DNA from 3 places in the Micromonospora sp. BRA006-A genome. Region 2 is predicted to be linked to each of the others. Evidence: riboswitches for the same ligand, from Rfam matches in the RefSeq annotation. Region 2 holds a riboswitch; each other region holds the start of a gene.
What was found. A riboswitch is a leader RNA that binds a small molecule or an ion and turns the genes downstream of it on or off. The one in region 2 is predicted to bind cyclic di-AMP.
Positions count from the first base shown of each region.

Region 1: it holds a riboswitch for cyclic di-AMP, as region 2 does, so the genes downstream of both, NMK34_RS23055 (hypothetical protein) here and NMK34_RS16690 (transglycosylase family protein) in region 2, are expected to answer to the same signal.
Region 3: it holds a riboswitch for cyclic di-AMP, as region 2 does, so the genes downstream of both, NMK34_RS00410 (NlpC/P60 family protein) here and NMK34_RS16690 (transglycosylase family protein) in region 2, are expected to answer to the same signal.

Region 1 is NZ_JANCLW010000001.1:5,101,351-5,105,686, reverse strand. Features, by position in the region: gene NMK34_RS23060 (SRPBCC family protein) at 73-525, shown strand; gene NMK34_RS23055 (hypothetical protein) at 551-1,627, opposite strand; cyclic di-AMP (ydaO/yuaA leader) riboswitch at 1,632-1,762, opposite strand; gene NMK34_RS23050 (cation diffusion facilitator family transporter) at 1,907-2,821, opposite strand; gene NMK34_RS23045 (HelD family protein) at 2,926-4,336, opposite strand, start outside.
Region 2 is NZ_JANCLW010000001.1:3,669,863-3,674,198, reverse strand. Features, by position in the region: gene NMK34_RS16695 (LLM class flavin-dependent oxidoreductase) at 1-1,552, opposite strand, end outside; cyclic di-AMP (ydaO/yuaA leader) riboswitch at 1,724-1,869, shown strand; gene NMK34_RS16690 (transglycosylase family protein) at 1,868-2,512, shown strand; gene NMK34_RS16685 (YbaB/EbfC family nucleoid-associated protein) at 2,685-3,134, shown strand; gene NMK34_RS16680 (M4 family metallopeptidase) at 3,262-4,336, opposite strand, start outside.
Region 3 is NZ_JANCLW010000001.1:83,431-87,766, reverse strand. Features, by position in the region: gene NMK34_RS00425 (zinc metalloprotease) at 1-257, shown strand, start outside; gene NMK34_RS00420 (pyridoxamine 5'-phosphate oxidase family protein) at 326-871, opposite strand; gene dcd (dCTP deaminase) at 950-1,528, shown strand; gene NMK34_RS00410 (NlpC/P60 family protein) at 1,593-2,624, opposite strand; cyclic di-AMP (ydaO/yuaA leader) riboswitch at 2,638-2,772, opposite strand; gene NMK34_RS00405 (peptidoglycan recognition family protein) at 3,011-4,336, shown strand, end outside.

The DNA of each region.
Region 1 (4,336 bases), 1.4 Mb from region 2:
ACCTTCTACCCGTTGCCAGTCCGGCGTCGGTACGGGACGATCGTCGCGACGCACGACGGCGAGGGGGCCCGCTTGCAGAGCAGCGACAGCTTCAGCTACACCGTGCAGGCCCGGTGCACCCGGGCCGACGCGGTGGCCCTGCTGGGTGACCTGAGTCGCCAGGGCGAGCTGCATCCGCTGATCGTCCGGGTCCGGAAGCTACCGGCCCGGCCGGGCGCGCTGGCCAGCTACGCGATCACCGACCGGCTGCAACTCGGCCCGCTGCACTTCCCGGTCACGTACCAGGCGGACGTGCTCGTCGCGAGCGAGGACGAGGTCGTCACCGTGGCGCGGCAGCAACCCGCGACGACCGTCCGCAACCACACCCGCCTGCGGGACGAGCCGGACGGCACGGTACGCATCGACGTGGAGATCACGCTGACCGCGCCGGCGCCGCTGTTCGGGTACGCGTTCCGCCAGGCCCGGGCGGCTCACCTGGGCCTGGCGGCTCGTCTCGGGGCGACCCTGGAGGGCCGGCCGGCCTGATCCGGCCGACCCTCTCCGGGTGTGCTCAGTACACCGACAGGTGCACGTGGTTGGTGTGGTCGCTGGACGGGTCGCCGTTGCCGCCGCTGTACGACTTCCACCCGCTGCTGGGCAGCCAGATCTGCTTGAACCAGATCACGTAGAGCACGGCGAGCGGGTCGGCGTTGCGCACGAAGTACGCGGCCAGGTTGTTGCCGTACGTCCGGTCACCGCCGGTGGCGACGCCGCCGAAGCCGTTCTTCTGCGCGGCGAAGTCGCAGGCCCGCCCCTTCGGGTGCTCACCCGAGCCGCTCGGCCGGTGGCACGAGACGTACCTGGTGAAGCCCGCCGCCTTGGCCTGTTGCAGCGCGTGCAGCGTGCGCGGCGTGATGCAGCCGTTCGCCGGGGTCGGGTCGTTGACGCTGCACGACTCCGACGGCCAGGAGCCGTCCGAGTTGCGCGGCGCCGGTTTGGCGTTCTTGCTGGAGGTGCCCTGGACGCTGCCGCCGCCGCTGCTGCTGCGCGACGCGCGGTCGTTCGCCACCTCCAGGGCGCGCTCGGCCTGGTCCTTGCGCTTGGCCATCACCGTCACCTGCTTGCGCTGCTCGAGGATCTCCCCGTCGAGCTGGGCGCGGGTGCGGGTGGCCTCGTCGCGGGTGGCGATCAGGTCGCGCAGCGTACGGTCCTCGTGCGCGGCGACCTGTTCCAGCGCGGCGGCCCGGTCCATGAAGCCCTCCGGGCTGCTGCTGCCCAGCAGCGCCCCGGCGGTGCCCAGGCGGCCGTTGCGGTACGCCACGACGGCGATCTCGCCGACTTTGGCGTCGCGGACGGCAAGCTCGGCGCCGACTGTCTTGAGCTGGTCGTTGAGCTGTTTCTGGCGGGTCACCGACCGGTTCAGCGCGGCCTTCGCCTCCAGCCAGCCCTTGCTGGCCGCGTCGAGCTGGGCGCGCAGTTCCGGCGTGCCGCCCTCGTCGTCGCCGCCGGGCGCGGCGGCGAGCAGGCCGGTCGCCGGCGCCGCGGAGGCGGGGGAGACCGGAACGGTCGCGACGCCGAGGGCCAGCGTCGCGACGAGCAGGGCCGCCAACCGGGCGGCCGTCCGTCGTACAGGTGCCACTGGGGGCATTCACACGTCCTTCCGTCAACGCCGACCGGGTTAGCTGACGGGTTCGGGACGGAAGATCCCTACCGCTGACGCGGATGCACCCCACGTACGTGGTTCCCCGGCTCGTCCCTGCGGACGATTAGGCGACGGCCGCCCCACCGGGGCCGGGTGGCGTCCGCGGGTGCGGCCGCGACCGAGACTACCGGCGCTGCCCGGGCGCGGCTCCGTCGAGCAACGCCACTAGGCGGGGCAAAACCGGCATAAGACTACAACAGTCGCAGTGATTTAAGTCTGCCCTAATCACCACTCGGTCTTTCCGCACACTCCGGCCGACGCTCCGGGTTCGACCTGCAACGTGGCGTGATCGATGGAGAAGTCCTCGTGCAGGGCGGCCCGCGCGGCGGCCAGCACCCCGGCCGGGTCCGCGCCCGGGTCGGTGGTGAGGTGCGCCGAGGCCACCTCCATGCCCGAGGTGAGCGTCCAGACGTGCAGGTCGTGTACCTCGGCCACGCCGGGCACGGCGGCCAGCCGGTCGTGCACGGCGGTGACCTGGAGATGCTCCGGCGCGGCCTGCACCAGGATGCGCAGCGCGGCCCGGCCGAGCCGCCAGGTGCGCGGCAGGATGAACAGGCCGATCCCGACGGCGACCAGCGGGTCCGCCCACCACCAGTCGGTCACCGCGATGACCAGCGCCGCGGCGATCACGCCGAGCGAGCCGAGCAGGTCGCCGAGCACCTCCAGGTACGCCCCGCGCAGGTTGATGCTCTCCTTCGACCCGGCGCGCAGCAGTGCGAACGCGACGATGTTGGCGAGCAGGCCGAGCACCGCCACCACGAGCATCGGGCCGGCCAGCACCTCCGGCGGCTCGCCGAACCGGCGTACCGCCTCGACCAGGACGTAGATCGCCACGGCGCCGAGCAGGACGGCGTTGGCGAGGGCGGCGAGCACCTCCAGCCGGTAGAGCCCGAACGTGCGCTGCGGGTCGGTGCCGGCGCGGCGGGTGGCGGTGATCGCGGCCAGCGCCATGCCGATGCCGAGGACGTCGGTGAACATGTGCCCGGCGTCGGAGAGCAGCGCCAGCGAGCCGGTCGTGAACGCGGCCACCGCCTCGACCACCATCAGGGCGGCGAGCAGCGCGAAGGCGGCCCAGAGGCGGCCCCGGTGGCGGTGCGCCGCGTTGGTCACCGCGCCGCTGTGGTCATGACCTGCGCCCACGCCAACACCCTTCCTGCCCCGTACCGGCCAGGCCCAATGTATGTTCACATCGCTATGTATGCAACTGAACTGTGGGTGAAGGCCGGGTCACTGCCGGGTGTCCGTCAGGAGGGATCCAGCGTGGTGAGACGCTGGGTGGCCCGCGACAATGCCACGTAGAGCGTGCGGACACCCGAGCCGGGGTCGGCCCGGATCTCGCTCGGCGCCACCAGCACCACGCCGTCGTACTCCATGCCCTTGGCCTGCAGGCTTGTCACCACCTGGAGGCGGCCCGCGCCGCGCCCGCCCAGCCAGCCGGCCACCTCGTCCCGGCGCGGCACCGGCGTGATCACGCCGACGGTGCCCTCCACCTGCGCGAGCAGCGCCTCGGCCGCCTCGACGGTGGCCGCCGGCAGGTCGGCGGCGGGCACCGTGCGCTCGACCGGCGGCACGCCGGTGGACCGCACCGCGTCGGGCAGCGGCAGGTCCGGGTAGAGGCGGCGGATCTCCGCCGCCGCCACCGCGAAGATCTCCGCCGAGTTGCGGTAGTTGGTGGTCAGCTCGTAGCGGTGCCGCTTGCGCCGGCCCAGCGCCTGGTCACGGGCCCGGTCCAGCTCCTGCGGGTCGCCGGTCCAGGCGGTCTGCGCCGGGTCACCGACCACCGTCCAGGACGCCAGCCGCCCGCGCCGGCCGACCATCCGCCACTGCATCGGCGAGACGTCCTGCGACTCGTCCACCACCACGTGGGCGTAGTCGCGGTAGTCGTCCGGACGCTCCCGCGCCGCCGCGCGGGCGGCGCGCTGCCTGTCGGCGTACGTGCTCAGCTCGCGCACGCCACCGGCGAGCTGATACGGGTCTCGCTTGGGGCGGGCCCGCTGCACCGGTTTGCCGAGCAGCGCGTCCAGCTCGTCCAGCAGCGCGATGTCGGCCACCGTCAGGCCCTCGGTCGCCAGCGTCCGGTACGCGTCTCCGAGCAGCCGGATCTCCGCCGAGGACAGGATGCCCCCGGCGTAGCGGCGCAGCCGGTCCGGGCGGGCCAGCCAGTCCAGCACGTGCCGCGGGTGCAGCCGGGGCCACCACGCCTTGAGGAACTCCCGGAACTCCGGCCGCTCGATGATCTCGTCCTCGAACGCGGGCTGCTCCGGCAGCCGGCCCACCCGCAGCGTGCGGGCCTGCGCGTAGAGCGCGGCGAGCACCGCGTCGAACGCCGCCCGGCGTACCTCGTTGCGGCGCGCGCCACGGGCCAGCGTCCGGTCCCGGATCGCGTCCAGCGCGGGACGTTCCAGGCGCAGCAGCTCGCCCCGGTAGAGCAGGCGCAGCTCGGCGGGGGAGTCCGGCACCGCGTCGCGTACCGCGCGTTCCAGCACCCGGCGCATCCGCAGCGACCCCTTCACCGCCGCCACGTCCGGCGGGTCGGTCCGGGACGCGGACAGGCCGGGGAACAGCGAGCCCAGCGAGTGCAGCGTGGCGGTCTCCTCGCCCAGCGACGGCAGCACCGAGGCGATGTACTCGACGAACACGCCGGACGGGCCGACC
Region 2 (4,336 bases):
CGGGGAAGAATCCGTGCCGGGCCAGCGGCTCGACGATCTGGTGCTCCTCGTACGACAGGTGCGACAGCAGCGTGTCGGTGAGCAGGTCCACCGCCCCCTGGAGGCCGGTGAAGTCGCCGGGCCGGCGGACCAGCTCCACGAGCGCCCGGTCGACGCTCTCCACCACCCCGTGGATCACCACGTGCTCCTCCTCCAGGCGGTCCAGCACCGCCGCCAGCCCGGCCTCGGAGCGGCGCAGGTGCGGGAAGATCGAGGCGTCCTCCAGTCCGTGGTGCTGGGTGACCATGGTGCAGTACGCCGCGCAGTACGCCCCGAGCGTCCAGTTGTTCTGCCGCATGGTCATCTCGTTCAGCGCGGCTCGCGCCCGGCCCGGCGAGACACTGCCCTGCTTGACCTGTTCCAGCAGGTCGCGCACCTGGGCCAGCTCCTGGCGCAGATGGTCGTGCACGTCCACCAGGTGTTGCCCGGCGGCCTGTCCCCGGGCCGGGTAGACGTGCCCGGCCGGCGGCGGCGGGGCGCTCGGGCGGGTGGACTCGTCCCAGGGGCGGCGCGCGCTGAGGCGTACCCCCGGGTCGGGGGTGGGGGTGACGCCGAGCGTGCTCGGGCCGCCGGCGGCGGCAGGCGCGTCGGCGGCCGTGCGGGTTCCGCCGGCGGGCGTGGCGCGCTCGGCGGCGACCAGTTCCCGCACGGCGGGCGCGACCTCCTGGCCGAAGATCTGGATCGCGCGCGGCTCGTCGCTGCCGAGGATGAACGTGGTGATGCCGTGCTCCAGCGTGAGCCCGGCCAGCTCCTCCACCCACTGCTCCGGCGGCCCGGCCAGGAAACCGGCCGACGAGCGGGCGAACGTGCCGGTCACGTTGAGCATGCGGCGGATCGCGGCCGGATCGCGCCCGGCGGCCCGGGCGCCCTCGTCGACGAGCGCGTTCAGGGCGGGCAGCTCGTCGGGGCCCTTCGGCAGGTACGACAGGGACGGCAGCCAGCCGTCCGCGGCGCGGCCGACCAGGCGCAGCATGCGCGGCTTGTACGCGCCGACCCAGATGCCCACCGGATGCGCGGGCGCCGGACCGCGCTTGGCGCCGACCACCCGGTAGTGCTCGCCGTCGACGCGGATCATGCCGCGACGGTCGGTGTCCCAGACCTCGCGGATCACCCGGATCGCCTCGTCGAGGGCCTCGACGGCGGCGCCGGGGGACAGGCGCCGCCCGCCCGCCGCCTCGATCGCGTCCCAGAACGCGCCCGCGCCGAGGCCCAGCTCCACCCGGCCGCCGGTGAGCAGGTCCAGGCTGGCGACGCTGCGGGCCAGCACCACCGGCTGGCGCAACGGCAGGTTGAGGACGTTCCCGGCCAGGCGGACACGTTCGGTGGCGGCGGCCACGTAGGACATCAGCGTCCAGGTGTCCAGGAAGCCCGGCTGGTAGGGATGGTCCTGGAACGTGACCAGGTCCAGCCCGACCTGCTCGCAGAGCCGGGCCAGCGCCACCACCTGGTCGGGCTGCCCGGCGGCGGGGGTGACGAAGCCGCCGAAGGCCAGCTCGTGTCCGTGATCGGTCATCCGTCAAGCCCTCCCGTGATCTTGCCTGGCCCTGCCACCGTAGCGCCGCCGCCGGTCGCCCGGCCGGGTGAAGAGCGTCACAAGAAGTGGACGAACGTCGCAAATCGCTCCTAGCGTCGGTTTCGTTCGCAGACGCGGACACCGCGGGCCGGAAACGCCAAATCCCGCCGCCGGCCCCGGTAACCGAACCTCGTGCGGGAGCGGGGGAACCACACGTTCCACGGTGCATCGTCACCTCGGGGTGAAGCCGCCACCGGCGGCCGGGCTCCTCGGCCCGAACCCGACAGCTCACCTCGTCGGCGTGGAGGAATCCACATGGCAACTGAATACTCAGCCCGAAGCCGCCGTACCGCTCTCGGAGCGGTCCTGGCCGGCGCCGCCGTCGGCGCCGCGACCCTCTTCGGCCCGGCCGCTCCGGCCAGCGCGGGCGTCAACTGGGACGCGGTCGCGCGCTGCGAGTCCGGTGGCAACTGGAAGATCAACACCGGCAACGGCTACTACGGCGGGCTCCAGTTCTCCCGTGCCACCTGGAACGGCTACGGCGGCCAGAAGTACGCCGCGCGCGCCGACCTGGCCAGCCGGTCCGAGCAGATCGCCGTCGCGGAGAAGGTCCTGCGCGGCCAGGGCATCGGCGCCTGGCCGGTCTGCGGCAAGAAGGGCGGCTCGGCGAGCGCGGCGAGCCGGTCCGAGCGGGCCACCACGAAGGCGGCACCGAGGAAGGCGGCGCCGAAGCGGGCCGCCGCGACGAAGGCCGCGCCGGAACGCGCCACGACGAACGCGGCGCCGCGGCCGTCGTCCGGCGCCGGAGAGTACGTGGTCCGGCGCGGGGACACGCTGTCGGAGATCGCCGTGGCGCAGCGCGTCGACGGCGGCTGGCGGGCCCTGCACGAGCGCAACCGGGCAGTGGTCGGCGACGATCCGGGCCTGATCTTCCCGGGTCAGCGGCTGCGCCTGCGCTGATCTCGTCCGAGCGCCCGGCCGGTTCGCCCGGCCGGGCGCGACACGCCGCGTGGCCGGTGTCCGGCCTGCTCGCGGCGCCGGGACGCGACCCGGACCGGCCGGTGACGGGGATTCGTCGGAGCCGGTTGCTAGGGTCACGAATGCTCGGCTAAGACGTGAAGAAAGCGCGGATATGACCAACGACCCGTTCTCGGCGGCCGCGAGCATCGACGAGCTGCTGACCCGCACGCAGCAGGCGCTCACCGCGATGCGCTCCCGGGCCTCGGCGCACGCCGACGGCGAGCCGGGCGACCTGCTGCTCGCCGAGGGCACTGCCGCCGGCGGCCGGGTCCGCGCGGTCGCCGTCCAGGGTGGCCGGCTCGATTCCGTCACTATCGACCCGGAGCTGGCCGGCGAGCCTCTCGACGTCCTCTGCGGACACCTCGTGACCGCCGCCAACGCCGCGTTGTCCGAGCTGGACGACCGGGTCAGCGCGTCGGCGCGCGCCGACGCCGACGCGCTCGCCGCCCGGCTCGGCAGCATGGGCGACCAGGCCGAGCTGTTCGGCCGCGCGATGCACGAGGCGGCCGCCCGGATCCACCGCGACCGCGGTGCCGCGTCCCGGGCCGGGCGCGCGGTCTGACCCGACCGCACCCGACCCGGCACGACGAGGCGCCGCCCCGCACGCGGCGCCGGCCACGCGGCGCCGGCCGGGCACGACGAGGCGGCCGGCCGCCGGGAGGACGACGACCGGCCGCGCTACGCCACGGTCAGCTCAGGGTGACCGCGGTGTCGTCGACGACGAAGGACGTCTGCAACGAGCTGTCCTCCACGCCGCTGAACGAGATGGTCGCCGTGGTGCCCGCGAGCGACGAGATGTCGAAGGACCGCTGCACGTAGCCGGTGGCCTTGTTCAGGTTGGAGTACGTGGCCAGCGTGGTGCTGCCCGCCTTGACGGTGAGCTTGTCGTAGGCGGTGCTGGTGGTCGACTCCGCGCTGTCGATGTGCAGCCAGAAGCTCAAAGTCGCCCGGCATCCGGCCGGGATCGTCACCGACTGGCTGAGCGTGTCGGTGTGCGACGAGCCGTACCCGTCCAGCCACGCCTTGTACGAGCCGCCGTGGGCGGCCTGGCCGCTGTCGGTGGTGATGACGCCGGACGAGGCGCTCCAGCTCACGTTGCCCGACTCGAAGCCCGGGTTGGCGAGCTTGTTGCCGGAGCAGCCGCCCGACGGCGGGGTGGTCGTGGTGCTCGGGGTGGGCGTCGGGGTGCCGCCTGAGCAGGTCGGGTCACCGGACTGGGCCGGCACGCTCACCGCGTCCCAGGCCGCCTTGACCGTGTTGAACTCCGCGCAGCTGCCCGGGTAGAGGTTCTTCGCCGCCTGCAACGTCCAGGTGCGGTACTTGAGGTACGACGAGGACGAGGTCTTCAGCAGCATGCCGTTGTACATGATCTTCATGGCCTTCTGGATGCCCAGGCCGGTCACGCTGCTGCCGTTGCAGGTCGAGCTGGACGGCTGCCCGTTGGTCGGGCTGCTGCCGTTGGCGAGCAGGTAGAACCAGTGGTTGCCCGGGCCGGCCGCGGCGTGCACCTCGGTCGACGGGATGCTGCTGGAGTAGCAGTTCGGGTCGCCGAGCGCCGACGGGTTGTACATGTTGCGGATCGGGCCGGAACCGACCAGGTTGATCTTCTCGCCGACCAGGAAGTCCGGCGCGTCGTAGCTGGACGGCTCGTTGGCGAACCACTCGGTGGCCGCGCCGAACGTGTCAGCCACGAACTCCTGCGTGCCGCCGCCGGAGATGCCGCCCGGGGTGTTGTCGTCGATGCCGTGGCCGATCTCGTGCGCC
Region 3 (4,336 bases), 3.6 Mb from region 2:
ACGAGGTCGGCCACTGGCTGAACCTCTACCACACCTTCCAGGGCGGCTGCTCCGGCTCGGGCGACAGCGTCTCCGACACCCCGGCCGAGGCGTCCCCGGCGTACCAGTGCCCGACCGGCCGCGACACCTGCTCGACCGCCGGCAAGGACCCGATCACCAACTTCATGGACTACACGTACGACTCCTGCATGTACCAGTTCACCGCCGGCCAGGCGAGCCGCATGCTCACCGCGTGGAACGCCTACCGCGCAGCCTGACCGTCGTACCGCGTACCGGTGCCGGCCCTGTCCTCGGACGGGGCCGGCACCGTTCGTCGTGGGCCGGGTCAGGCGGCCGGGCGGCGGGTGTCGAAGCCGTGTCGGCCGCGCCGGCCGTCGGCGGCGAGCGGGTCGCGCCGGGCCGGCGCGTCGCCGCGGGGGTCGAGCCACACCCGCACCTGCGGCGGGGCGGCGCCGGGCTGGGCCACCGGGTCGCGCCGGGTCAGCATCGCCACCTCGACGGTGAACTCGAACAGCCGCCAGTCGCCCTGCGGCGACGCGCGGGCGATCCGGGCCAGCCGCGTCACGGTGGCCGGGTCGGTCACCGGCCGTGCGCGCCCCGCGATGTACGCCTCGTCGTCGCTCTCCTCCGGCGGGAACGAGTGCAGCGCGTAGCGGCCGTCGCGTTCGAGGTCGCGTCGCTTCGGCGAGTCGATGACGAAGCACCAGAGGCCGTCGGCGGTGATCACCGGGGAGACCGGGTGGACGCGGGGGCCACCGTCGGCGCGGACCGTGGCGAGGTAGCCGAAGCCCGGCCCGTACTGCTGCATGAGGAGGCGGATCTCGCCGGCGAGGCGGGGCTCGTCGGCGGCGAATTCGGACCAGGAAGCCATGTGGACACTCTATCGAACACGTGTACGAAGATGTAGTGCGACACGCAGGTCACCCGTACCGGTCGCTATGGTGTTCCGATGCTGCTCTCCGACCGCGACCTGATCTCCGAGATCAAGGCCGGCACGCTCGCGCTGGAGCCCTTCGAGCCCACGCTGGTGCAGCCGTCGAGCATCGACGTACGCCTGGACCGGCTGTTCCGGGTCTTCAACAACCACCTCTACACGCACATCGATCCGTCGGTCCAGCAGGACGACCTGACCTCGATGGTGGAGGTGCCGGAGGGCCAGCCGTTCGTGCTGCACCCGGGCGAGTTCGTGCTCGCCTCCACGCTCGAGGTGATCTCGCTGGGTGACCAGCTCGCCGGCCGGCTTGAGGGCAAGTCGAGCCTGGGGCGGCTGGGGCTGCTGACCCACTCGACAGCCGGTTTCATCGACCCGGGCTTCTCCGGTCACGTCACGCTGGAGCTCTCGAACGTGGCGAACCTGCCGATCACGCTCTGGCCGGGCATGAAGATCGGGCAGCTCTGCATCTTCCGGCTCTCCTCGCCGGCCGAGCACCCGTACGGCTCGGCCGTCTACGGCTCGCGTTACCAGGGGCAGCGCGGTCCGACGCCGAGCCGGTCCTGGCAGAGCTGGCGCACCTGGCCGACGCGCTGACGGCGCCCGCGGCTGTTAATAGGGGCCCCCTCCTCTACCGGAGGCGTTAAGAGGGGGCCCTTCCTTACACCCGGCCGTAGCTGTTGATGTCGCCGTCGTCGACCCGCTTCATGGTGATGGGCTTGCCGGACTGGGAGGCGTGCACCACCCAGCCGTCGCCCACGTACATCGCCACGTGGTGCAGGTCGCCGTAGTAGAAGACGAGGTCACCGGCGCGCAACTCGGCCCGGCTGATCCGCTTCGTCACGCCGTGCTGCTGGCGTGCGCTGTGCGGCAGCGAGACGCCGCCCTTCGCCCACGCCGCCATGGTGAGGCCCGAGCAGTCGAAGTGGTCCGGTCCGGCCGCGCCCCAGACGTAGATCTTGCCGATCTGGGCGCAGGCGAACTTGACCGCCGCTCCGGCCGGGCCGCCGGGGTAGCCGGCCGGGCACGGCGCCGGGCGCAGCGGGCCGCCACCGCCCTTGCCGTACACCTTCAGCCGCAGCTTCTCCAGCTTGGCGATCTCGGCGTCGATCTGCTTCTTCTTCGCCGCGAGCTGGGCCTCGGTACGCGCCAGCCCGGCGATCATCTCGTCCAGCGGCTTCTTCTTCGCCGCCAGTTCATCGCGCAGCGCGGCGACGGAGCGCACCTGCTCGTGCTGGCGGTGCGCGAAGCGGTCGAGCAGTTCCAGGCCGTTGACCAGGTCGCCGGGCGAGCGGCTGCCCAGCAGCGCGTTCACTGTGGAGAGGTTGTCGCCCTTGTAGGCGTCGGCGGCGAGCCCGCCGACCTGGCCGAGCGCGGCGTCCACCCGGGCCTGGAGGGGTGCGATCTGCCGGCCGAGCGCGTCGGCCTGCTTGCGCCGCGCGGCGAGCTGCTCGCGTACGGCGTTCACCTGTTCGATGACCGGTTCGAGTTCGTTCCAGTCGCGGTCGATCTGGGCCTCGATCTCGGCGACCGAGGGTTCGGCGTGTGCCGCCGTGGCGCCGCCGGTCAGGACGACTGCGGTGCCGACGAGGGCGGCGAGGGCTGTGGTGAAGCGGGACCAGCGGGTACGCGGCACAGCCGTGGACCGGTCGACCGACCGGTTCGACGACGGCCGCGGGGCATGGAGTGCCACCGGGCGTCCGTACTCCTTCTTCCGTACCGCCTACCGGGTTAGCTGACGGATTCGGGCGGGAAGGGAGCCGCCCTACCGCATCGCTGCGGATTCACCCCAGGTACCTGGTTCCCCGGCTCGCCCGGAGGCGACTCGGCGGTGTCGGACCGTCACCGACCGGGTTGGACGGTGAGACGTGCGGCCGACGATTCACCAGAGTAGGGACCACCGTTATCGATCCGCAACTTCCAGCGCCGTGACACTCCGTACGCGATGCGGGGCCGCACCCAGGGCGGAGGTGAAGTTTTCTTTCAAGACTGATTACTCGCTGGAAAGGTATTGACCCTCCCGGGTGTGCGGAGTGAGGGTGGAGACGCAGTGACCCCCATCCCTGTCCAGGAGGTTCGATGCACCTCTCCGCCCCGCCGTCGGGCAGACGGATACTGCTCGCCGCCGCAGTGGCGACAGCCACCGCGCTGGCGACGACCGGCCCGGTGACCGCCGCGCCGGACACGTCCGCGCCCGCGAGCGACAGGCAACAACAGTACGCCGCCGCCGCGGCCGAGTACGGCGTGCCGCAGAACGTACTGCTCGGTGTCTCCTATCTGGAGTCCCGCTGGGACACCCACACCGGACAGCCGAGCACCAGCGGCGGCTACGGCCCGATGCACCTGACCGACGCCGCGCACATCCTCGCCATGCCGGGCAGCGCCCACGTCGACGAGGACGAGGACCCGCGCGGCGACGACTCCCGCCCGCTGAAGCTCGACCCGGCCACCGCCGCCGCACCGGAGCGGGAGACCCCGCTGCCGCCCGCCTCGCTCCAGACGCTCGCCGCCGCCGCCGCGCTCACCGGGCTCGACGCGGGCACGCTGCGCACCGACCCGGCCGCGAACATCCGCGGTGGCGCGGCGCTGCTGGCGTCGTACCAGAAGGCTCTGGGTGGGCCGGTCGGTGCCGGCACCGACCCGGCGGCCTGGTACGGCGCGGTGGCCCGGTACTCCGGCGCGGACACCTCCGACGCCGCGGCGGCCTTCGCCGACGAGGTCTACGACCAGCTCGGCCAGGGCGCCAGCCGCACCACCGACGACGGCCAGCGGGTCACGCTCGCCGCCACCGCCGCGACGCCGGACCGTTCCCGGCTGGCCCGCCTCGGCCTGCGCAACGCCGAGCGGCCGGACGGGCTGGAGTGTCCGGTACGGCTGGCCTGCGAGTGGATTCCGGCGCCGTACGAGCAGCTCAGCGACGACCCGGGCGACTACGGCAACCACGACCTGGCCGACCGGCCGAAGCAGCAGAAGATCGAGTACATCGTCATCCACGACACCGAGGGCTACTTCGGCCCAAGCGTCGACCTGGTGAAGCGGGCCGACTACCTGGGCTGGCACTACACGCTGCGCTCGGTGGACGGCTACATCGCCCAGCACATCAAGACCAAGGACGTCGGCTGGCACGCCGGCAACTGGTACGTCAACGCCAAGTCCATCGGCCTGGAGCACGAGGGCTTCGCCGGTCAGGGCACCTGGTACACCGAGGCGATGTACCGCACCTCCGCCAAGCTGGTGCGGCACCTGGCGCTGAAGCTCGGCATCCCGATGGACCGGCAGCACATCATCGGCCACGACAACGTGCCCGGCATCACCGCCGCCAACGTGGGCGGCATGCACTGGGATCCGGGACCGTACTGGGACTGGTCGCACTACTTCGACCTGATGAAGGCGCCGTTCCGCAGC